Regions from separate parts of the Microbacterium alkaliflavum genome, predicted to be linked through region 2. Evidence: predicted binding sites of a transcription regulator. Region 2 holds the regulator's gene; each other region holds the start of a gene.
The links. Region 2 encodes HspR, which represses chaperone genes until heat shock. Its sites were predicted from a motif close to AAGTTGAGTCNNNNNGACTCAACTT; they were not measured.

Region 1 (7,917 bases), on a different contig from region 2:
GCGTCAGACGCCGACGCGGCGCCTGGCTCGATCAGGTCAGACTCCCCCGCCGCCGCCTCCGCCACCGCCCCCGCCGGCCGATCCGCCGCCGCTCGATCCGCCCGACGACGAGGCCGACGACGCGCTCGATGACAGCGTGCCGATGCCCGCGGAGAACGCCGCCGCGTTGAAGGCCCCGCTCGAGCCCGAGTACCACACGGGCGAGCCCTGCTCGCCGTAGAGCACGGCGAGCTCCTTCGCCCACTGCTTCTCCTGGCCGAAGACGACCGCGTACGGCAGGAGGGCTTCGTAGATCTTCAGCATCTCGCGGCGGTCGCTCGTGTCGATGGCGACGCGCTCGGCACCCTGCGGCGACTGCAGCATGCGGATGCGGTCTGCCTCGGCCCACTCGATGAAGACCTTCAGACCCGCGAGATGGTCGCGAACTTCGGCGCCGAGAGCCGTGAGCGGCTTATGCGAGACGAGCGAGATCACGGCGAACTCGGCGATGAAGGCGCCGACGATGAGGATGATCGGGACCCATGCGTCGACCAGGGCGTTCAGCGCGGCGACGCCGAACAGGAACACGAGCGTGCCGGCGAGCCCCGTCGCGATGATCGGCAGGGCACGCGTCCAGGCCGGCACCCTTCGGCGCAGCCCCCGCCGGTCGAGCTCCTTCGTGGCGGCCTTGATGATCGACTGCGCCGCCGACGAAAACCGCCGGTCGGTCTGGCCGAACTCGTACAGGTCGCCCACGACGAAGCCCGGGTACAGGCCGTCGAGCAGCATGAGGCCGTCGCCGTCGGCCTTCGTCGGGTCGACGAGCTCGGCCTTGAGACGTGCACCGCCGAGCCAGCGGCGCTCGCCCTCGAGGATGCGGATGCTGCCGACGACAGCCTGCTCGAGCACCTCGGCCGGGATCGCCTTCGAGGTGCGGCCGAGCAGCACGGCGCTCTCGAGAGCGTCGATGTGCGCCGGCGGCGTGTACTCGGCGATGATCGTGGGCCTGCCCGGCTCGTCGCGCAGGCGTCGTCGGCGCGTGATGATCGCCCAGAGGAGTCCGCCGAGCACTCCGAGCGCCGCGATCGCCTGCAGCCAGCCCCACGGCGACGCGAAGAACGACGCGTCGAACTTCGTGAACGTCCCTGGCTCGAACCCGACCGCGATCGTCATGGTCTGGTGGGGCGGCACGTCGCCGGTGCTCGCGGTGACGGTGCTTGCGGCGTTCGTGCGCTCGATCGAGATGGAGCAGGGATCTGTCGCGCCCTCGTAGCCGTGGTAGCACGACGCGCTCCCGGTGAGGGCGGCCGCGAGTGCGGCATCCATGTGCAGAGTCGCCGTTATGCGACCGAACGGCTGAGCCCAATCGGTGCCGTTGACATCCCAGTAGAACTCGTCGGCATCGGTGTCCTCGAAGAACCGCGTGACGTTCTCGAGCGTGTAGGTGAAGATGTACGTCTGCTCGCCGTGGACGAAGTCGTCGGCGCGCGAGGTCATGGAGAAGACGCCGTCTTCGTCGTCGACTTCCGCGGGCCGCGGATTGCCGTCGCCGTCCGTGATCGAGACGAAGTGCGGATTGAGCGGAGCGCCCCCGTACGAGTCGGGCACGAGGCGCCGCATCCCGTGGTTCTGATCGATGTCGGGGAATTCGGCGACGAAGCGCTCCTGCACCTCGAGGCGGCTCGTGCCGTCGTCGGCGCGGGTGAGCGTGTAGTCGACGTCGAGACTCGAGAAGCGGAAGTCGTCGACGTTCGCGGACACGGCAACGGCGTCATCGCTCGTCCCGGTCGAGCCGGTGCAGGCCGAAAGGACCAGGATGGATGCCGCGAGCACGAGCGCGGCAGCGCGCCGAAGGACGGTCCCCATGGCGCTCAGCCTACGGCCCGCCCCGACGGCGGAGGTTCGCCGTATTCTGTTGCACATGACCGACCGGCGACTCGCGATCGACGCCTGGGAGAGCCTCTTCCGCGCCCAGCACGAGGTCTTCGGAGACATCAGCGGCGACTTCGACGGGACGGCGCTGTCCCAGGCCGAGTACGACGTGCTGCTCACCGTGACCCGTGCGGATGACATGACGGCGCGGCTGCGCGACGTCACGGCCAACATGCTCATCAGCCAGCCCAGCGTCTCGCGCCTCGTCGACCGCATGGTCGCACGGGGACTCATCTCGAAGTGTGCAGATCCCGACGACGGCCGCGGCGCCCTCGTGCGCGCGACGGACGACGGCGCATCCGCCTTCCGCCGCATCGCGTCGTCGCACGGCCGGGCCATCGCGGAGCGGATGTCCGTGCTCAGCGACGACGAGCTCGATCAGCTGCGCGAGCTGACCGCGAAGCTGCGACGGCCTCAGCTCGGCTGCTGACCCCACGCCGGGGCCGTCTCGCCTGCTCCCGGTCCCCGAGCTTGTCGCGGGGTCGAGCCTGAGCCTTCCGCAGAACAGCGCTACGGCGTGCGCCGGCGCAGCGTGAGCGACGCGAGGATCAGCGACCCGACGAGGAACCCGAGCACGACGAGCAGCGGTCCGTAGACGTCCCATCCCTCTTCGCCGGCGGTCACGGCGTTGATCGCGTCGATGGCGTAGCTCAGCGGCAGCACCTTGCTGATCGCGTACAGCGCGTCGGGCATCTGGTCTCGGGGCATGAACAGGCCGCCGAGCAGGATCTGCGGGAACACGATGAGCGGCATGAACTGCACAGCCTGGAATTCCGTGCGCGCGAAGGCGCTCGCGAGCAGCCCCAGCGCCATGCCCAGCACCGCGTCGGAGACGGCGACAAGTCCGAGCTGCCACGCCGGCCCGTCGGTGTTGAGTCCGCAGACCAGCACGGCGAACGACACCGTGACGATCGCCTGGATGACGGCCATGAGGCCGAACGCGAGCGCGTAGCCCGTGATGAAGTCGGCCTTGCCGATCGGCGTCGTCATGAGCCGCTCGAGCGTGCCCGAGCGACGCTCCCGCAGCGTCGTGATCGACGTGATGAGGAACATGATGATGAACGGGAACAGTGCCAGGATCGGCGGTCCGTAGATGTCGAAGACGCCGTCCTGGTCGCTGAAGAGCCAGGCGAACAGCCCGACGAGCAGGCTCGGCGCGATGAGCATGAGCGCGATCGACCGCGGGTCGTGGCTCAGCTGCCGCAGGACCCGTCCGGCGGTGGCGAAGGTGCGCACGCCGTTCATTCGGATGCCTCCTCCCGCGCCTGTCGCCGCGTCATCGGATGATGCGCCTGGGCCGAGGCCGCGGCATCCCTTTCGATGAGCGCCAGGAAGGCGGCATCCGGATCCGACTCCCCCGTGTCGGTGAGCAGGCGAGCGGGTGTCGTGTCGGCGATGATGCGCCCGGCCCGCAGCAGCACGATGCGGTCGCAGCGGAGGGCTTCGTCCATCACGTGGCTGCTCACGACGATGGTCGCACCCGCCTCGGCGACGCCGCGGAAGATCTCCCACAGCTCGGAGCGCAGGAGCGGGTCGAGGCCGACGGTCGGCTCGTCGAGCACGAGCAGCTCCGGCGTGCCGAGCATCGCGACGGCGAGCGACACGCGCTTCTCCTGCCCGCCGCTGAGCGAATCGACGGTCTGCTTGGCCTGGTCGGCGAGCCCGACCTGCGTGATGACGCGGTCGACGTCGGAGGTCGGCGCGCCGATCAGCCGGGCGAAGTAGCGGAGGTTCTGCTGGATCGTCAGGTCGCCGTACACCGACGCGGCCTGCGTGTCGTACGAGACGCGGCGACGCTGCACCTGCGTGCCGCCGGGATCGGAGAGCACCGTGACGGTGCCGCCCGCGATCTTCTGCACGCCGACGATCGAGCGCATGAGGGTCGTCTTGCCGCAGCCGGACGGACCCATGAGGCCCGTGATCTGGCCGCGCGGGATGTCGAGATCGATACTCTTGAACACCTCGGTGGTGCCGCGGCGCACGTGCAGTCCGCGCACCTCGACGGCGTTGCCCTCAGCCACGGCGAGCACCTCCGATCGCCCCCTTATTCATCATGTGATGAATAGTCCTCCGCGGTGTGATCGACGTCAAGGCTCACTCCGTGAGGTACCGCTGCACCGTCGGCGCGATGCGCGCGATGAGCTCGTCGACCGACGCCGACGCGACCGCCGGCAGCTTGAGCACATGCCGTGCGATGAGCAGGCCCGCGACCTGCGACGCGACGAGGCTCGCGCGCAGCTCGGCGTCGGGCACGTCGAGCTCGGCGGCGATGCGGCCCAGCAGCTCCCGCGAGAGGAAGCTGGCGAGGAGGGGCGTCGCGAAGCGGTTGCCGAGCGCCGAGCGCAGGAGCACGACACCGCGCTTGCGCACGTCGGGCCGCTCCCACGCCTCGAGCACGTAGCGGACGAGGTGCTCGCCCAGCTCGTCGCGCGGACCCGCCAGGATCGCGGGCACGTCGACGTCGGGCCGCATGGGCGCACCGACGGCCTCGGCGAACAGGTCGGCCTTCGTGCCGAAGTAGTGGTGCACGAGCGCAGAGTCGACACCCGCTCGCGTCGCGATGCCGCGGATGGTCGCACCGTCGTACCCGTGCTCGGCGAACTCGTCGACGGCCGAGCCCAGGATGCGGTCCCGGGTGCCCGACTCTCCTCCGCGCGGGCGGCCCCGGCGACGGGGTGTCGGCACGGCGTACTCGGGCATGGCGTCAGCCTAGAACGCGGCGCCGCCCCGAGTCTTCGGACTCGGGGCGGCGCCGGTGGGAAGAGTCAGCTCACTGCTCGACGGGCTGCGGCTCGTCGTGGCTCTCGTGCGCGAGGATCGTCGGCTGCTCGGCATCCGACGTCACCTCGATCTTGCGCGGCTTGGCCTTCTCGCTCACGGGGATCGTGACGCTGAGCACGCCGTTGTTGTAGTTCGCCGTGATGCGCTCGGTGTCGATACCCTGCCCGAGGTTGAGCTGGCGGAGGAAGCTCGCCGCCTCGCGCTCGCGCGTGATCCACTTCACGCCCTCGCCGGTGGTGAGGGTGCGCTCGGCGCGGATCGTGAGCAGCTGCCCGTCGACGTCGATATCGACCGACCCCGGGTCGATGCCGGGCATGTCGGCCGTGAGGACGTAGTGGTCACCGTCACGGTAGAGGTCCATCGGCATGCGGCGGGGTCCGCGGCGCGTGTCGAGAAGGCTCGAAGCGAGGCGGTCGAGGTCGCGGAACGGGTCGTACTGGGCCATTTCTCTCTCCTTCTGTCGGGGTGTTCCTTGTGGTCTTGTGAACTTGAGTCGACTCGACTCAACTACGTTCAATTTAGCACTCAAACCCCGAGAGTGCCAACGGTTCGCGCACGGCGAACACTCCTTCTGGGTGTGCCCCGCACGCTCGGTTGCGGCGATTTGCAGTGGGGATCGCCAATCGGCGCAACCAAACGCTCGACCTGTTTGTTCGCTTGCGGCGATTGGCAGACGCGGGTGCCAATCGGCGCAACTGAAGGGCGGGCGCGCTCCTCCCCAGACCCCGCGCGCGTGCCACCCTCCACAGACTCGCTGGATGAGTGCAGGCCGAGGCGTGGCCGCCCCGAGCCTCGGGGGATGACTGACCTTCCGGGCCGCCTCGGCGGCGAATTCTCCGTGGCATCCGCTCTCGAATCCGGTGCGAGTCGAGCACGGCTGCGAAGACGGGACCTCCTCGCCCCGTTCTGGGGGGTCCGGATGGTTCTCGGGGACGAAGGCGACACGCCCGGAGAATCAGCGGAACTGCGGAGGCTCCGCGCGCTCGCCGCCCGACTGCCCCGGCACGTCTTCTTCTCCCATGCGAGCGCGGCGATCGTGTGGGGGATCCCGCTCCCCACCGGATGCGCCGGGACCGCACACGTCAGCGTGCTCTCACCACATCGAGCACCGAGTGGGCGAGGAATCGCGGGCCACCAACTGAGACCCGGGTTGGTGCGCGTGCGCACCCCCACCGGGCTCCGTGTCGCCTCACCTGCCTCGACGTGGGCGCAATTGGCAACGACGCTTTCGCTGCGTGATCTCGTCGCAGCCGGCGACGCGATTCTCAACCGACCTCGCGCCCGCGACGGGTCTCATCAGGCGCCTCCCTCGACCCTCGAGGAGCTGGAAGCCGCTGTGGCCGCCGGCCGCCGCGAGGGCATCGCCAAGCTGAAGGCTGCAATCGGCCTCGTACGCGTGGGTGCGGCATCCCGCCCGGAGACTCATTTGAGGCTTGCACTCGCAGAGGAAGGGCTCCCCGATCCGGCGCTCGACTTCGATGTGTTCGCCCGGAACGGCCGACGCATCGGCTGGACGGAGATCGCTTACCCCGAGTGGCACGTGCTCGTCGAATACGAGGGCGACCACCACCGAACGGACGCCAGGCAATGGAACCGCGACATCCTCAAGCACGACCTCTGCCGCGAGGCAGGCTGGACCGTCGTCAGGATCACCGCCGAGCACCTCTACCCGAATTCGCAGGTCGCCGTGGAGCGTGTGCGCGCCGCGCTGACGAACGCGGGATGGCGGCCTGGCACTTCACCCGTTTGAGTTGCGCCGTTTGGCGCGGCCGCGCACCAAACGCCGCAACCGAAACGACGCGTTTGCGCTTGAGCTGCGGCGATGTGCGCGGTGCAACGCAAAACGACGCAAGTGAGCACGACATGAGCCGGGTCAGCACTCGATGACGTTCACCGCGAGGCCGCCCTCGCTCGTCTCCTTGTACTTCGTCGACATGTCGATGCCCGTCTGGCGCATCGTCTCGACGACGGCGTCGAGCGAGACGTAGTGGCTGCCGTCGCCGCGCAGGGCGAGGCGTGCCGCGGTCACGGCCGTCGACGCCGCGATCGCGTTGCGCTCGATGCACGGGATCTGCACGAGCCCGCCGACCGGGTCGCACGTCAGGCCGAGGTGATGCTCCATCGCGATCTCGGCGGCGTTCTCGATCTGGCGGTTCGTGCCGCCCATGACGGCCGTGAGCCCGCCCGCCGCCATCGCGCACGCCGAGCCGACCTCGGCCTGACAGCCGCCCTCGGCACCCGAGATCGAGGCGTTGGCCTTGAAGAGCGAACCCAGCGCGGTCGCGGTGAGCAGGAAACGACGGATGCCGCGCCGGCGGTTCGCTTCGGCGACGATCTCGTCGTCCACGACGTCCACCGCAGCCTCGCCGAGACCGAAGCCGAGCAAGGCGCTGCCGACGAGCTCGCCGTGCGGCGTGACGGCGTTGCCGACGCCGAGGCCCGAGTCGGCGAGGAAGCGCCACCAGTACATCGCGACAGCGGGGAGGATGCCGGCTGCGCCGTTCGTCGGGGCGGTGACGACTCGTCCGCCCGAGGCGTTCTCCTCGTTCACCGCGAGGGCGAAGGCGCCGAGCCACTCGCCGGGCAGCTCACGGTGTCCGGCCGACGAGGCGTCGTCGAGCTGATGCCGGATCGAGGCGGCGCGGCGCTTGACGCGCAGCATCCCGGGCAGTTCGCCGTCGGCGGCGAGCCCCGCGTCGATGCAGGAGGCCATGGCGTCCCAGATCGCGTCGAGTCCCGCGGCGACCTCGGCCTCGGTGCGCAGCGCCTCCTCATTGATGCGCGCGGCTTCGGCGATCGTGAGGCCGTGCTCGTCGCAGATCGCGAGGAGCTCCTCGGCGTTGTCGAACGCGAGCGGGAAGGGATGCGCCGCGACCCTCTGCGCCTCGCCCTCTCGGCGGATGAATCCGCCGCCGATCGAGTAGTAGGTCTCCTCAGCGAGAACCGCGCCGGCGGCATCGAGCGCCGCGAGGGTCATGGCGTTGGGATGCCCCGGCAGCCGCGTCCGCGGCGCGAAGACGACGTCGTCCTTCGCGAACGCGACCTCGTGGGTTCCCGCCAGGAGCAGCCGCCCACCCGGCCAGTCGCTCCACGCGCGGCGCACCGCGTCGGGCTCGACCGTCGCCGGGTCTTCGCCGCGCAGCCCTGCGACGACCGCGTCGGGAGTGCCGTGGCCGATGCCGGTCGCGCCGAGCGAGCCGCAGAGGGTGCAGGTGACGCGCACCG
Region 2 (7,917 bases):
CGTGCTGGAGACCTACGACGGGCGCACCGTCCACGTGCCCAACGCCAAGATGGTCGCCGAGCCCATCGTCAACCACTCGACGCGGGGCCTGCGCCGCAGTGAGGTGCAGGTGCGCGCGGAGCGCGCCGGCGCAGGGGTCGACGACCTCCTCGCGCGGCTCGCGGCGGCGGCGGCATCCGTCCCCGGCGTCTCGGCGGAGCAGCCGGCCCGCACGATCGCCGTCTCCATCTCGCCCGAGCGCCTCACGGCGCGTGTGCTGTTCTGGCACGCGCCGGCCGACGGACTCACGGTCGTCGGCGGAGTCGTACGCGCCGTGTCGACAGCGCTCGCGGGCGCAGGCGCCGACGGCACCGTCACGAGCGATCCCGGACTGCCGCCGCTCGTGCCGTCCGACAGCGTCTAGGCCTTCGCGGGCTTGACCGGCTTCGCCGGCGCGGTCGCCTCGGGTTCAGCGGGGTGCACGGTGAGCTCGGGAGCCTTCGTGACGATGAGCCACACGGGCAGGATGATGAGGCACAGGAGCGGCAGCACCGTGATGTCGCCGCACAGCGCGATGCCGACGAAGATGCCGATCCAGCCGTCCTTCGTGGCGGCGAGGGTGATACCCATGACGCCGCACGCGACGGCGAGCGAGATCGGGATGCCGGGGAACAGCGCGTAGGCGAGGAGGCCGAAGGCCGTGCCGATGAACACGGCCGGGAAGATGCGGCCGCCGCGGAAGCCGGCGCTCGCCGCGATGAGCAGCGCGACGAGCTTCACGCCCGTGAACAGCGCCAGCTGACCGGCGTCGTAGGCCCCCGGGTTCTCGAGCAGCTCGCCGGTCTGCTGGAGACCCTTGAACAGTGTGATCGGGCCGCCGATGATGCCGAGCACGCCGAGGATCATGCCGCCGATCGTCGTGAAGATGATCGGGTTGCGCAGGGCGTGGAACACGCGGTGGATATAGGGGAAGACGAACGCGGCGATGACGCCGAGCACAGCCGAGACCGCGGCGACGAGGAAGCCCTGCAGGAGGTAGACCGGCTGGATCGCGCCCATCGGCTCGAGGGTGAACGAGATCGACTCGCCGCCGAGGAGGAGCATCGTGACCGAGCCGGCGCCGGCCGCAGCGAGCGGCAGGAAGAGCTTGTCCCACAGCGAGCCCGGCAGCGCCGTCGCGCCGACCATGCCTGTGAACACGAGTGCGGCCGCGACGGGTGTGCCGAACAGGGCGCCGATCGTGCCCGAGATGGCCAGCATCGCCAGCAGTGCGGGCGGGATCTTGATCGAGAGCCGGCCGAAGACCGCGACCGCGAGCGCCGAGTTGACGGCGATCGTGGGGTTCTCGGGACCGAGGCTCACGCCGCCGGCGAGGCCGAGTATCGAGACGAGGAGGATCGTGGGCACGGCCCCGAGCTTCGGGGGCGTGCCGCCCAGCTCGGTCGTCGCCGAGTCGGGCCCGCCGTGACCGGGCACGAGCCAGACGATGGCGCCGACGGCGGCACCCGTGAGAGTGAGGACGAGGAAGATCCACCACGGGGTCTCCTCGCTCGCGCCGAACAGGCCCGGCACGTAGTCCCAGATGAAGTGCATGAGCTCGTCCGACACGAGGTCGAGCAGCCTCAGCACGACGGCGGAGCCGACGCCGATCAGAATGGCCGGCACCGACATCAGCAGCAGTGTGCGGATGCCGGGGCTCGCGGTGGTGGTCTCGCTCATGGGCTGTCTCCTCCGAGTCAGGACTCATCCTGCCCGAGAAGCGGCCTCGGGCGCGGCATCCCTCATTCCTCGCGGCGGAGGTCTTCCTGCAGGGCGGCCGCGCTGCGGATGAAGAGGATGATCCACGTGAACACGAGCGTGCCGGCGACGAGTTCGACCGCGGTCAGGGTGTAGTAGCCGATCGCGTAGAACACGCCGAGGGCGACGACGACAGCGAGGAACACCCAGCCGAGATAGATGAAGAAGCGCGCCATGCCGGGAATCCAGACGGGGAGGCGGATGACGAGCACGGCGTAGACGACGGCCATGCCGGATGCGAAGGCGGTGTGGATCCAGAACCAGTCGTCGACGGGGAACACCCCGACGAAGGCGAGGAAGACGCCGACCAGGATGAGCGACAGCCGCACGCGCGCGATGCCGTTCGGGTTCGTCGTGGGGATTCCCATCGTTGCGGCGCGTGCGAGCGTCGTCACGATGATGCCCGCGACGATGAGCGTGAGGTTGAACGCCAGCGATGAGAAGTCGCCGGTGACGCCGAGCGAGCTGAGGTGCTCCTGCCACCACAGCGGATCGGTCGCGGTCAGCATGCTCGCGACGATTCCTTCGACGAGGAAGGTCGCGAGCACTATGGCGAGCAGCTGCAGGTCCATGTGGGTGCCCGAGAAGAAGGCGACGTAGCCGGTCACCGAAGCGACCGCACCCGACAGCAGGATGACGGCGATCGGGAACACCTCGGCGCCGATGAAGGCCTGCTCGAAGATGACCGAGACGAGGGTCCAGCTGAGGAGGGCGATGACGGCGTGCGCGAACGCCAGCGCGGCGAGATCGACGACGTCGAGGATGCCGTAGCGCTCGCGCCGGGCGACGAGCCGGCCCCCGACGAACGCGAGGATCGCGACGACGGCCGACGAGACGGCCGAGAACTGGCCCACGGAGTCCGGGCCGGCGATGGGTGCCGGACCGAATCGGAAGGTGATGACCGCGGCGAGCGCCACGAGGATGAAGGACCCCGCGCCGATCGCGAGCGAGATCGACTCGAGCGTGCGCTCACGCGGAGGGGCGGCGAGGGGTTCGGGTGTCATTTCGCGTCGGTTCCTTCTCCGGACTTGGCGGCTTTCAGGTACCCGCTCAGCTCGGTCATCTCCTGCGCGAGCCCGCGGACCTGCCCGCGCGTCGCCGGCTCGTCGTCGTCGCGGCCGGCGGCGGCCTTCTCGATGACGTAGGACGAGACCGTCGCCGTCACGGTGCCGACGATAGCGATGCCGCCTGCCATGAGTCCGACGGCCCAGATGCGCCCGAGCGCCGTGACGGGGTAGTAGTCGCCGTAGCCGACGGTGGCGACGGTCACGAACGCCCACCAGATGGCGTCCCCGAAGTTCTCGATGTTGGCGCCGGGGGCGCCGCGCTCGACGTCGAGCACCGCAAGGGCGCACAGGTAGATGACAAGGAGCGAGGCGCCGGCGCCGTAGATCGCGATCCGGCTGCGCAGCACGGTTCCCGCGGAGTGCCTGCCGAACGTCATGGAGGTGATGGCGCGGAGCAGCCGGAGCGCGCGCAGCATGGGGATCGCGACGATCGCGAGGTCGAGCAGGTGCCCGCGGAACCATACGCCGCGGGGCTTCGCGAGGAACAGCCGCACGACGTAGTCGACGACGAAGACGACGTAAGTGAGCCCGATGATCGTCCACAGCACCACCGCAAGCTCGCCCTGCGCGTCGGTGATCGACTTCCACGAGTAGGCGATGAGCCACAGAAGCGACGCGATGATGAGCGGCCAGTAGGTGATCTCCTCCCACTTCCTGACAGCTTCCGGTCCGCGCGGCATGGTCGAACTCTAAAACGGAGGCGGCCGTGCCCGGCGGCGCATCGCCGGGCACTCACCCGCCGTGCATGACGCCGTCGCGGCGGCCCGAGGCCGGTGGCATGATGTGCCCATGACCGAGGTGCGCGAGTCTTCCCTGGAATGGACACGGCCGTCCACTGTGGCCGAGCGGATGGCGGAGGGCAAGGAGGGACGCGTCGCGACGCCGCGCAGCTCGCTCGCACATCTCACGGTCGGCGAGCGGGACCCGCTCGGCATCCTCGACGAGCAGAATGCCGCGCGCCTGCAGGAGCTCATCCCGCTGCGCATCGAGCGCATGTCGGCGAGCCCCTTCGCCTTCTACCGCGGCACCGCCGCCATCCAGGCCGCCGACCTCGCGAGAGACCCGCACAGCGGCATCCTCGTCGCGTCCTGCGGCGACGCGCACGTGTCGAATTTCGGGTTCTTCGCTTCGAGCCAGCGCACCCTCATGTTCGACCTCAACGACTTCGACGAGTCGGCGTGGGCGCCGTGGGAGTGGGACGTCAAGCGCCTCGTGACGAGCATCGTCATCGCGGGGCAGGCGACCTCGCGCGACGGGGAGATCATCGAGGATGCCGCCCTCGCGGCCGTTCGCACGTACGCCCGATCGATGGCGGCCAATGCCTCACGGAGCACCGTCAAGCGCTACTTCGAGCACTTCGACGCGGAGTCGGGCCTTTCTGCCATGGACGCCGAATCGCAGCGCACGATGCGCGCCGCCATCAAGGAAGCCGAGAAGCGCACGGGCGACCGCGCCGCCCGCAAGCTGACGACGCTCGGCGACGACGGTCGGCTCCGCTTCGTCGAGCGTCCGCCGACCATGACGCACACGACGCCCGAGATCGAGGCGCGCCTGCACGACAACATGCGCAAGTACATGGAATCGGCGATCGTCGACGTGCGCGTCGTGCTCTCGCAGTACACGCTGTCCGACATCGCGCTCCGCGTCGTGGGGGTCGGCAGCGTCGGCACGCTCTGCACCCTCGTGCTGCTCCAGGACGGCGACGCGAACGCGCTCATCCTGCAGGGCAAGCAGGCGGGACGCAGCGTGCTCGAGCAATACGGCGGCATCGAGCAGCCGCCGGCCGTCGCCGACTACCTCGCGGCGTACGGCGAGGGCGGACGCGTCGTGGCGCTGCAGCGCATCCTCCAGGCCGTCTCCGATCCTTTCCTCGGCCACCTGCGGGCGTACGCCGGCGACTTCTACGTGCGCCAGTTCAACGACATGAAGGGCGGCGTCGAGATGGACGAGCTCGAGGACCCGCTCTTCAAGGAGTACGCCGAGACGTGCGGCGCCGTGCTCGCCCGCGCGCATGCGCAGTCGCCCAACGCCGCGCAGGTCGCAGGCTACATCGGCAACGGGCGGATCGTCGGTGAGGCGATCCTGGAGTGGGCCTACGCCTACGCGTCGCTGTCCAAAGGGGACTACGACGCGTTCGTCGCCGCCAATCCCGGCAAGGTCGACGGGGAGGCCGCGGCCCGCGCGGCGGCGACCGCGCTGGGCTAGGACTCGGCGGCGGGGTGCGCGGCGAGCCACTCCTTGGCGACCGCTTTCGGTGCCTTCAGGAGCCACGCATCCGTGACGACCTCGCGGAGGAAGTCCGCATCGATCGCGTCGAGCCGCACGAGCACGGCGGGATAGCCGTCGAAGTGCGGGATCGTGAAGAACTCCTCGGGGAACGACTCGAGGAGCGCCTCCTTGCCGTCGAGCCCGTCGGTGCGCACGCCGACGACGGGGCCGTCGGGCCATGACCTGCCGAGCGCCGCGAGCTTCGTGAGATCGGCCTTGCTCGGACCGCGCTCCCACACGAACAGGCCGTCGCGCGTGCGCCAGCCGGGCGCCTTCCGATGGCCGTCGACGACCTCTGCCGTCTCGGGCAGGCTCAACGCGATCGCGCGCACGTCATCGAGGGTCGCCATGAACCCAGTGTGCCTGTGCGCTCCCGCAGAGGCGACGGTGTTCAGGATGCCGCGGGCCCGGCCGGGTCGTCTTGTCCCTCGTCGTCGGCCGCCTCGATGCTCTGACGCGGGGTCCACAGCACGACCTCGGTCGCCCTCCGGACGCGGGTTCCGTGGCGGAGCGTCACGACCGAGCCGGTGGCGCCGGCTGCGAAGACACGGCCACCCGGCCGGCGCTCCATCTCGATCCGGACGCGGTCCTCGAGGTCGCGCACGCGCAGGTGCAGCTCGCGCACGCGGTCCTCGAGCTCCAGGATGCGGGCGATCGCCGGGAGGCCCATGCCATCGGCCGACATGCGGGCGACCTCGCGCAGCTGCTGCACGTGGCGCAGCGAGTAGCGGCGCGAGCCGCCCTGCGTGCGGGCGGGCACGACGAGGCCCAGCCGGTCGTACTGCCGCAGCGTCTGCGGGTGCATGCCCGAGAGCTCGGCGGCGACGGCGATCGCGAAGATCGGCGTGTCCTCGTCCAGCTCGTCGGGGCTCATGCTCGTCTCCTAGCCGCGCGCTTTGGCCATGAGGTCGGCGCGCGGGTTCTCCTTGGGCTCGAGGTCTCGGAACCGCGCTAGGGCGTCCCGCGCGGCGTCGTCGAGGTGCGAGGGCACCGCGACCTGCACCTCGGCGAGGAGGTCGCCCGTTCCCTTGGCCGACTCGACTCCGCGCCCCTTGACGCGCAGCACGCGCCCCGACGGGGTGCCCGGCGCGACGCGCAGCTTGACGCTGTCGCCGCCGAGCGTGGGCACCTCGATGGTCGCGCCGAAGACGGCTTCCGTGTACGTGATCGGCACCGTGAGGCGCAGGTCGAGGCCGTGCCGCGTGAAGACGGGATGGGGGCGCACCGTGACCGACACGACGATGTCTCCTGTCTCGCCGCCGTCCGGCGACGGTCGTCCGCGTCCGCGGAGCCGGATCTTCTGCCCGTCGGCGACGCCTGCCGGGATCTTCACCTTGAAGGGCTTGCCGTCCTCGCCCTGGAGCGTGATGGTCTCGCCCCTCGTCGCCGTGACGAAGTCGATCGTCGTGCGCGCGGTGACGTCGGAGCCCCGCGTGGGGCCGCCGTAGCCGCGGTAGCCGCCGGTCGGCTGGCCGAACCGGCCCGACCCGAAGCGCCCGCCCTGCTGCTGGTTGAACATCTGGAAGATGTCGTCGAAGTCGGCCGAGTCGTACCGTGCGCCGGCGCCGCGGCCCTGCCCGAACATGCTGAACACGTCCTCGAAGCCGCCGGCGCCCTGGCCGCCCGCCGTGAAGCGGGCGCCCCCGGCGCCCATCGCGCGGATCTGGTCGTACTCCTTGCGCTGCTCCGCGTCGGAAAGCACCGAGTAGGCCTCGGAGATCTCCTTGAACTTCGCCTCGGCGGCGGCATCCCCCTGATTGGAATCGGGGTGATACGTACGCGCGAGCTTGCGGTACGTCTTCTTCAGGTCAGCGTCGCTGACGTCCTTCTCGACGCCGAGGACCTTGTAGAAGTCCTTGTCGAACCAGTCCTGGCTGGCCATAGATGTCCTCTTAATCGGTCCCTGAGCCAGTCGAAGGGACGGCGACCACGACCTTCGCCGGCCGCAGCTCGACCGTTCCGAGGCGGTAGCCCACCTCGACGACCTCGAGCACCGTCGGCACCTCCACGCCCGGCGTGGGAGCCTGGAAGATGGCCTCGTGGTGCTGCGGGTCGAAGACCTCGCCTGCCTCACCGTACGCCGTGACGCCGAGCCGCTCGGCGACGCCGCGCACCTTCTCGCCGATCTGCGCGAAGGGTGTGCCCTCCTCGAGGTCGCCGTGCTTGGCGGCGCGGTCGAGGTCGTCGAGCACGGGCAGCAGGCCCTTGACCGCCTCGCCCTTCGCACGCTCGATCTCGCGCTCGCGCTGCTCCTCGGTGCGGCGGCGGTAGTTGGCGTACTCGGCCTGCAGGCGCTTGAGGTCGAGGAGCAGCGCCGACTCGAGGTCGGCGAGCTTCGCGTCCTCGGCCGCGGCGTCGGCGTTCTGCTCGGTGCCGAGGATGTCGTCGATCGTCAGCTCGTCGTCGCCCTGCGACGCAGGGCCGGAGGTGCCTGCCTCCGACCCCTCGTCACCGGGGACCTCGGCCCCCCCTGAGCCTGTCGAAGGGTTCTCGAAGTCCTTGTCGGTCATTACTTCTTCTCGTCCTCGTCGTCCACGACCTCGGCGTCGACGACGTCCTCGTCGGGGCTCGTCGACGACCGCTCGTCGGAGGGGCCGTCGGCCGGAGCGTCCTGAGCCGCCTGCTGGGCCTGCGACGACGCGTAGATCGCTCCGCCGAGCTTCTGCTGGCTCTGGTTGAGCTTGTCGAACGCGGACTTGACCGCGTCGTCGTCATCACCGGCGAGCGCCGTCTTGAGCGCGTCGACGTCGGCCTGGACCGACTCCTTCACGTCGGCCGGCAGCTTGTCCTCGTTCTCCTTGATGAG
Region 3 (7,917 bases), on a different contig from region 2:
GAGCCCGTGTCGAACGTGACGGTCACGGTGCCGACCGACCTGCAGGGGCCGGTGCTCACCGACCTGTCCGGTCGCCGCGGGCGCGTGCACGCGAGCGAGACGGCCGACGACGGGCGCGCGCGGGTCGTCGCCAGCGTCCCCGACGCCGAGCTCGAGCGCTACGTGCTCGATCTGCGCGCTCTGACGGGCGGGCAGGCCGAGCTCACGATCGCCACCGATCATTACGAGCCCGCACCCGGCCCGCACACCTGAGCGCGCTCGCTACGATGAGACGTCATGCCTGAGCGCCCGCCTTTCAGCCCGGTCATCGCCCTGCTCACCGTTTCGAGCGTGTGGGATGCGCGCCTCAACGCATCCCTCAAGGACCTCGGCCTCACGACCCGCAAGTACGGTCTGCTCGCGCACATCCATGCGACGCCGGGCATCTCGTTCTCAGAGCTCGCGCGGCGCTCGCAGATCACGGTGCAGACGGCGCACACGGCGGTGCGGACGCTCCAGGACGAAGGACTGGTTCAGGATGCCACTGCCCAGGCGGGGGCGGCATCCGATCTGCGTGCGACCGACAAGGGCGAGGCTGCGCTCGCCGAGGCCGATGCGCGCCTCGCGAGCCTCGACGGCGCCTTCGGGGAGGGCGCGCCGCGACTGACCGAGGCTCTTCAAGGACTCCACGAGGAGCCGTTCGGCGCGTGAGCGAGCTGCGGATCATCAGCACAGGCGACGCCGCCCGCCCCGTTCCGAAGAAGCACAGCCGCGACCCCGACCGCCTCGCCGCTGCGCTCATGCTCGTCGGCGTCGCGATCGCGATGGTATGGGCGAACTCGCCGTGGGCGGCGACCTACGAGGAGTTCTGGGCGCTGCCGATCGGCATGTCGGTCGGCGGGTTCGACGTGTCGTTCACGATGCACGCGGTCGTGAACGAGGGCCTCATGACCCTCTTCTTCTTCCTCGTCGGCCTCGAGGTCAAGCGCGAGCTGACGATCGGCGAGCTCACCGACCGGTCGCGCGCGCTCCTTCCCATCGGGGCAGCCGTCGCAGGCCTCATCGTGCCGGCGCTCGTGTTCGTGCTGTTCAACCTCGGAGGCGCAGAGGCCGACGCGTGGGGCGTCGTCATCTCGACCGACACGGCGTTCCTCCTCGGCGCGCTCGCGATCATCGCGCCGAAGTATCCGTCGCGCCTGCGGATCTTCCTCCTCACCCTCGCCGTCGTCGACGACATCGGGGCGCTCCTGGTGATCGGCCTGTTCTACAACAACGGTCTCGCGGCGGTGCCCCTGCTCGTCGCGATCGTGCTGATGGGGCTCCTCGCCCTCGTGCGGTTCCTTCCCGCGGGCCGCGGCCTGTCGTACACGCTGCTGGGGGCCGGCCTGTGGATCGCCGTGCTGCTGGCAGGCATCCATCCCACGCTCGCCGGCGTCGCCGTCGCCCTCCTCATCCCGGTCTTCCCGCCTCGTCGCACCGACGTCGAGCGTGCGGCGGAGCTGACCCGGGCATTCCGCGAGTCGCCGAATCCGGCGTACGCGGCCGCGGTCACGAGAAGCCTGCGCGACTCGCTCTCGATCAATGAGCGCGTCGACGCCGCCTGGCGCCCCTACATCTCGTTCGGCGTCCTGCCGATCTTCGCCCTCGCGAACGCGGGTGTGCACCTCGACCCCGAGACGATCCGGGATGCCGTGACCTCGCCCGTCGCGTGGGGCATCGTCGTGGGACTCGTCGTCGGCAAGTTCGTCGGCATCACGGGCGCGACGGCGCTCCTGCGCGCGCTGGGTCGCGGGCAGCTCGCGCCTGGGCTCGGACTCAATCGCGTCGCCGGGGGAGCGGCACTGTCGGGCATCGGCTTCACGATCTCGCTCTTCCTCGTGCCGATCGCGATCGACGACCCGCACACGCAGAACATCGCGCGGGTCGCCGTGCTGACGGCATCCGTTCTGGCGTTCCTCATCGGCTGGGCGGTGCTCGTCGTCGGCGACCGGATCCGGCCGCCGCGCCCCGTGGGTGCGAAGCTGATGCGGCCGTTCGACCCGGAGCGCGACCACTTCCGCGGCGACATCGCCGCACGGTTCGAGATCGTCGAGTACGGCGACTTCGAGTGCCCGTTCTGCAGCCGTGCCACGGGCTCCGTCGACACCGTGCTGGAGTACTTCGGCGACGAGGTGCGCTGGGTGTGGCGGCATTTCCCGCTCGACGTGCCGCACCCGCATGCGCAGGAGGCGGCGCAGGCCGCCGAAGCCGCCGGGCTTCAGGGTCGCTTCTTCGAGATGGCCGTCACGCTCTTCGCGAATCAGGACCGGCTCGAGGCATCCGATCTGTGCATGTACGCGGCCCGGCTGGGCCTGGACCCCGAGCGCTTCATGGAGGACTTCCAGTCGCCGCGGGTCATCCGCCGCATCACCGACGACCGCCTCGATGCGGAGCTGATGGACCTGAGCGGCACTCCGACGTTCTTCGTCAACGGCAAGCGCCACATCGGGCCGTACGACTCGGCGAGCCTCATCCGCGCCCTCGAGGCGTCGCGCGCGCACTGATCTCGCGGCCGCGGCGCTGATTCTCCCTCTGTCCATAGCCCGTGCTCTCGCCGAAAGCCCCCGATCCGCACCGGGTGAAACACGGGCTCTCGGTCACAGCACGGGCTCTGGGCGATTCTGCAGCCGTGCGCTGATTTGCGGCATCCGGGAATATCCCTTCAATCGGTCCGTTGAAGTTGATACGGATCGACTCAACCTTGGGTCGATCGTCCCATCGACTTCAGACGGAGACACGGGAGATGCCCGAAGACTTCACCCCCTACACCGACGGCGACGCCGACGGCGCGGGCTCGTTCGACGAGTTCCTCGCCCGCTACCTGGCGGGCGAGCGTGCACGCGCCGAGCGGTCGATCGACCTCACGCGGTTCCTGAGCGCGCGTACGCAGGACGTGCTCCAGCGCGCCGGCCGCTTCGCGCTCGAGCGCGGTCAGAGCGAGCTCGACGCGCTGCACGTGCTGCGCGTGCTCGCGAACGAGGACCCGGCCAAGGATGCCGTCGAGCGCATCGGCGCCGACCCGCGCGCGATCGCAAAGGCCGCCGAGGAGCGCCTGCCCGCGGCATCCACTCCCCAGAACGCCGACGGCGCGGTCGTGACGCCTTCCGTCACCCGCGCCCTCTTCCACGCGTTCCAGGTGGCCCGCTCGTCGGGTTCGACCTACATCGACCCCGAGCACCTCTTCTTCGCGCTCGTGCTCGCGCAGGACACCCCGGCCGGCCGCGTGCTCGCCGAGGCGGGCGTGACGCCCGAGGCGCTGACGCAGGGCGTGCGCGAGACGGTGCGTCCGGCTGCCGCGCCGACGACCGACGGCGAGGCCGCTGCCGAGACGCCGATGCTCGACAAGTTCGGCACCGATCTGACGGCGCTCGCCGCGGAGGGTCGGCTCGACCCCGTCATCGGCCGCGCCGACGAGATCGAGCAGACGATCGAGATCCTCAGCCGTCGCACGAAGAACAACCCCGTCCTCGTGGGCGAGGCGGGCGTCGGCAAGACCGCGATCGTCGAGGGCCTCGCGCAGGCGATCGTCGACGGCGGCGTGCCCGAGCAGCTCATCGGCAAGCGCGTCATCTCGCTCGACCTCGCCGGCATGCTCGCCGGCACGCGGTACCGCGGCGACTTCGAGGAGCGCCTCACCAAGACGATGGACGAGGTCGCGTCGCTCGAGGGCACCGTCATCCTCTTCGTCGACGAGATCCACACCGTCGTCGGCGCAGGCGGCGGGGGCGAGGGCGCGATGGATGCCGGAAACATCCTCAAGCCGCGTCTCGCGCGCGGCGAGCTGCACCTCGTGGGTGCGACGACGCTCAAGGAGTACCGCACGATCGAGAAGGACCCGGCGCTCGAGCGCCGCTTCCAGCCCGTGCGCGTCGGCGAGCCCTCCATCGAGGACGCCGTGCTGATCCTGCAGGGCCTCAAGCCCGCGTACGAGGAGCACCACGGCGTGCGGTTCACGGATGCCGCGCTCCGCGCCGCCGTCGAGCTCTCAGACCGCTACCTCACCGAGCGCGTGCTGCCCGACAAGGCGATCGACCTCATCGACCAGGCCGGAGCCCGGCTGCGGCTCAAGCTCGGCGCGCTGGTCGACGTGAAGGCGCTCATCGAGCGGCTCGCGACTCTGGAGGCCGACAAGAACGCCGCCGTCTCGGCCGAGCACTACGAGGAGGCCTCGCGCATCCGGGACCAGATCGCGGAGGTGCAGGGACGGCTGGCCGATGCGACGTCGCGCGGTCCGGTCGCCCAGGGTGATGCGGTCGTGGACGAGCCGGAGATCGCGGCCGTCATCAGTCGCGCCACCGGCATCCCGGTGAACCGCCTGACCGAGACCGAGCGCGAGCGCCTCGCCTCCCTCGAGCACGAGCTGCACGCCCGCGTCATCGGGCAGGACGATGCCGTCGCGGCCGTCGCCAAGGCCGTGCGCCGCAACCGCACGGGCATGGGCGACAGCCGTCGCCCCGTCGGCTCGTTCCTCTTCCTCGGTCCGACCGGCGTCGGCAAGACGGAGCTCGCCAAATCGCTCGCGCAGTCGCTGTTCGACGATTCCTCGGCCGTGATCAGGTTCGACATGAGCGAGTTCGGCGAGCGGCACACCGTGTCGCGCCTCGTCGGCGCCCCTCCCGGATACGTCGGATACGACGAGGCCGGTCAGCTCACCGAGCGCGTCCGTCGCAATCCGTACGCCGTCGTGCTCTTCGACGAGATCGAGAAGGCCCACCCCGACGTCTTCAACCTGCTGCTGCAGGTGCTCGACGACGGACGCCTCACCGACGGTCAGGGGCGCACGGTCGACTTCCGCAACACCGTCGTCATCATGACGTCGAACCTCGGCTCGGAGTTCCTGGCGTCGCGCGCCGGGGCGATCGGCTTCATCGCCGACGGCGGCGGGGCGACCGGCTTCGGCAGCGAGAAGGATCTGCGCGATCGCGTCTTCGGCAAGCTTCGCGAGGCGATGCGTCCCGAGTTCCTCAACCGCATCGACGAGATCGTGCTCTTCCGCAAGCTCGAGAAGGCGCAGCTGCGCGACATCGTGCGGCTCGTGCTCGACCAGACGTCGGCGCGGCTGGCGCACCGCGAGGTGGCCCTGTCGGTCACCGATGCCGCGGTCGACTGGCTCGCCGAGCACGGGTACGAGCCCGAGTACGGTGCCCGCCCGCTCCGTCGCCTCGTGCAGCGCGAGGTCGACGACCGGATCGCCGAGCTGTTCGTCTCCGGTGAGCTCGTGGACGGGGGAGCGGTGACGGTGGATGCCCCGGGCCCCGAGCTCCTCGTCCGGTCGGAGGCGTTCGCGGCCGCCGCCTGACGTGCGCATCGAGGGGCGCCGTGCCATCGGGTACGGCGCCCTTCTGCGTGCCCGCGGCATTGTGCGGGTGTTGGCCGTGCGGACTCGCACATTGCCGCGGGTGAGCGGAGGCTGCTGGGACTCACCCGCGGCATCGTGCGGGTGTTCAGGCTGACAACTCGCCGGATGCCGCGGGGGAGCGCCTCGCCCGCGGAAACGTCAGGTGTGCAGCATCCGCTTCAGCGTGCGGGCGTTGCGGACGGCATTGCCGCCGCCGTCGTTGTTGAAGTAGCCGTAGACGTCGTGGCCGGCACGCTCCCACTCGCGGATGCGCTCGGTCCACCACGCCAGGTCGTCGTCGGAGTAGGAGCCGCCGTAGAGGTGCTCCGAGTCGGGTCCATGCCAGCGCACGTAGACCAGCCTCGCCGTCGCACGCAGGATGCACGGCAGCTTCGCCCCGCTCATGACGCAGTAGGCGGCGCCGTGGCGTTCGAGGAGCGCGAAGACGGCGTCGTCGGTCCAGGAGTCGTGCCGGAACTCGATGACGGGACGGGTCCAGTCGGGCAGGGCGCCGAGGAAATGGTCGGGCCGGGCGTCGTCGCGCTCCATCGTCGGCGGGAGCTGGACGATGAGCGGTCCGCGCCTGCCGCGCAGTTCATGGAGGCCCGCCACCACGCGCTCGATCCACTGCTCGGGCTCTCGCAGCCTGCGCGCGTGGGTCAGGCCGCGCGGCGCCTTGACCGTCATCTCGAAGCCCTCGGGAAGCTTTTCGCGCCACGCGGCGAAGCGTGCCGGTGGCGGCCACCGGTAGAAGCTCGCGTTGAGCTCGACGGTGTCGAACTCGCGCTGGTAGATCTCGAGCCACCGCGCCTGCGGCGCGCTCGCGTACAGGGTGCTCCGCCAGTGCGGATAGCTCCATCCCGACGTGCCGATGCGGGCCATGCGACCAGCGTGGCGGCGCGACGTGCTGTCGGGGACGGGGTTGCCCGAGCGATGACGACGGGGTATTCGTCGTGTCGACTGCGCGGGCTTCCTCCCTTCCTCGCGACGACCGGAGGGAAGCCAGGGAGCGGAGGGCGGATGTCGGCATCCCGTCCTCCCTTCGTGGGTTCTCCTCCGCTCAGCTGGGCGAGCGGAGGAAGATCCCGACGAGCCCGGGCGGGTGTCGGAGGCCGGTGCGAGAATTCAGGGATGCTGCTCGCCGACCTGGTCGAGACCGCCGATGCCGTCGGGGCGACCCGATCGCGCCTCGCCAAAGTCGACGCCCTCGCATCGGCGCTCGAGCGCCTCGAACCCGAGGAGATCCGGCCCGCGGTCGGATTCCTCACGGCGAGCCCGAGGCAGGGGAGGATCGGCGTCGGCTGGCGAACCCTTGCATCGCTCGACGCGGAGCACGCGACGACCCCGACTCTGACCATCGGCGACGTCGACGTCGCGCTCGGCGAGCTCGCCGAGGCATCCGGTGCCGGCTCGGTCGCCGCGCGGAGCGGGGCACTGAGCGGGCTCGCGCAGCGCGCGACGGCCGACGAGTGGGGCTTCATCGCGCGCGTCATGCTCGGCGAACTCCGCACGGGCGCCCTCGAGGGCGTGCTGCTCGACGCCATCGCGCGCGCATCGGATCGTCCGGGCGATGTGGTCCGCCGCGCCGCGATGCTGTCCGGCGACCTCGGCGAGACGGCGGTGATCGCTCTCACGCAGGCGCCCGACGACCTCGAGGCGATCGGGCTCGTCGTCGGACGCGCCGTGCTTCCCATGCTCGCGTCGACGGCGGCGACGGTGACCGAGGCGGTCGAGTCCGCGGGCGAGGCCTCGGTCGAGTACAAGCTCGACGGCGCGCGCATCCAGGTGCATCGTCGCGGCGACGACGTGCGCGTCTTCACCCGCAACCTCGCCGACATCACCCACCGGCTTCCCGAGGTCGTCGAGGTCGTGAAGGGGATGCCGGTGACCGACGTCATCCTCGACGGCGAGACGCTCGCGCTCGACGAGAATGACGCCCCGCGTCCCTTCCAGGACACGATGTCGCGGTTCGGGGCTGGAGCCCTTCGACAAGCTCAGGAGCACGCGATCCAGACGATCCTGCATCCGTGGTTCTTCGACGTGCTGCACGTCGACGGACGCGACCTCATCGACGAGCCGCTGCGCGTGCGCCGCGACGAGCTCGGGCGCATCGCGCCGGCGCACCGCATCCCCGGCGAGGTCACGAGCGACCCCGACGTCGCCGAGCGTGTCGGCGCCGATGCGCTCGCGGCGGGGCACGAGGGCGTCGTCGTCAAGGCGATCGACTCCGTCTACGGGGCCGGGCGGCGCGGTGCGAGCTGGATCAAGGTCAAGCCCGTCCACACCTTCGACCTCGTCGTGCTCGCCGCCGAGTGGGGCTACGGCCGCCGCACGGGATGGCTTTCCAACCTGCATCTGAGCGCCCGCGACGAGACGGGAGAGTTCGGCGGCGGATTCGTCATGGTGGGCAAGACCTTCAAGGGCCTCACCGACGCGCTGCTCAAGTGGCAGACCGAGCGCTTCCCTGAGATCGCTGTCGATGAGACGCCGGGCACCGTGTGGCTCGCACCCGAGATCGTCGTCGAGATCGCGATCGACGGCGTGCAGCGGTCGACGCGGTA

Region 1: a site for HspR is predicted at 5,178-5,202, ahead of ACH3VR_RS00405 (Hsp20/alpha crystallin family protein). Genes of this name have one in related genera too.
Region 3: a site for HspR is predicted at 2,696-2,720, ahead of ACH3VR_RS04395 (ATP-dependent Clp protease ATP-binding subunit). Genes of this name have one in related genera too.

Annotation. Positions count from the first base shown of each region.
Region 1 covers NZ_JBIQWL010000001.1:81,999-89,915, reverse strand. The annotation lists gene ACH3VR_RS00430 (DUF2207 domain-containing protein) at 37-1,845, opposite strand; gene ACH3VR_RS00425 (MarR family winged helix-turn-helix transcriptional regulator) at 1,901-2,341, shown strand; gene ACH3VR_RS00420 (ABC transporter permease) at 2,422-3,156, opposite strand; gene ACH3VR_RS00415 (ABC transporter ATP-binding protein) at 3,153-3,932, opposite strand; gene ACH3VR_RS00410 (TetR/AcrR family transcriptional regulator) at 4,006-4,611, opposite strand; gene ACH3VR_RS00405 (Hsp20/alpha crystallin family protein) at 4,682-5,137, opposite strand; gene ACH3VR_RS00400 (hypothetical protein) at 5,906-6,442, shown strand; gene ACH3VR_RS00395 (L-serine ammonia-lyase, iron-sulfur-dependent, subunit alpha) at 6,566-7,917, opposite strand, start outside.
Region 2 covers NZ_JBIQWL010000004.1:15,992-23,908, reverse strand. The annotation lists gene ACH3VR_RS11975 (mechanosensitive ion channel family protein) at 1-403, shown strand, start outside; gene ACH3VR_RS11970 (ion channel protein) at 400-1,698, opposite strand; gene ACH3VR_RS11965 (hypothetical protein) at 1,761-2,780, opposite strand; gene ACH3VR_RS11960 (potassium channel family protein) at 2,777-3,523, opposite strand; gene ACH3VR_RS11955 (DUF2252 domain-containing protein) at 3,633-5,048, shown strand; gene ACH3VR_RS11950 (MmcQ/YjbR family DNA-binding protein) at 5,045-5,461, opposite strand; gene ACH3VR_RS11945 (heat shock protein transcriptional repressor HspR) at 5,503-5,985, opposite strand; gene ACH3VR_RS11940 (DnaJ C-terminal domain-containing protein) at 5,995-6,993, opposite strand; gene ACH3VR_RS11935 (nucleotide exchange factor GrpE) at 7,004-7,621, opposite strand; gene dnaK (molecular chaperone DnaK) at 7,621-7,917, opposite strand, start outside.
Region 3 covers NZ_JBIQWL010000001.1:1,017,036-1,024,952, forward strand. The annotation lists gene ACH3VR_RS04380 (elongation factor G) at 1-252, shown strand, start outside; gene ACH3VR_RS04385 (MarR family winged helix-turn-helix transcriptional regulator) at 277-690, shown strand; gene nhaA (Na+/H+ antiporter NhaA) at 687-2,522, shown strand; gene ACH3VR_RS04395 (ATP-dependent Clp protease ATP-binding subunit) at 2,762-5,317, shown strand; gene ACH3VR_RS04400 (DUF72 domain-containing protein) at 5,516-6,238, opposite strand; gene ACH3VR_RS04405 (ATP-dependent DNA ligase) at 6,488-7,917, shown strand, end outside.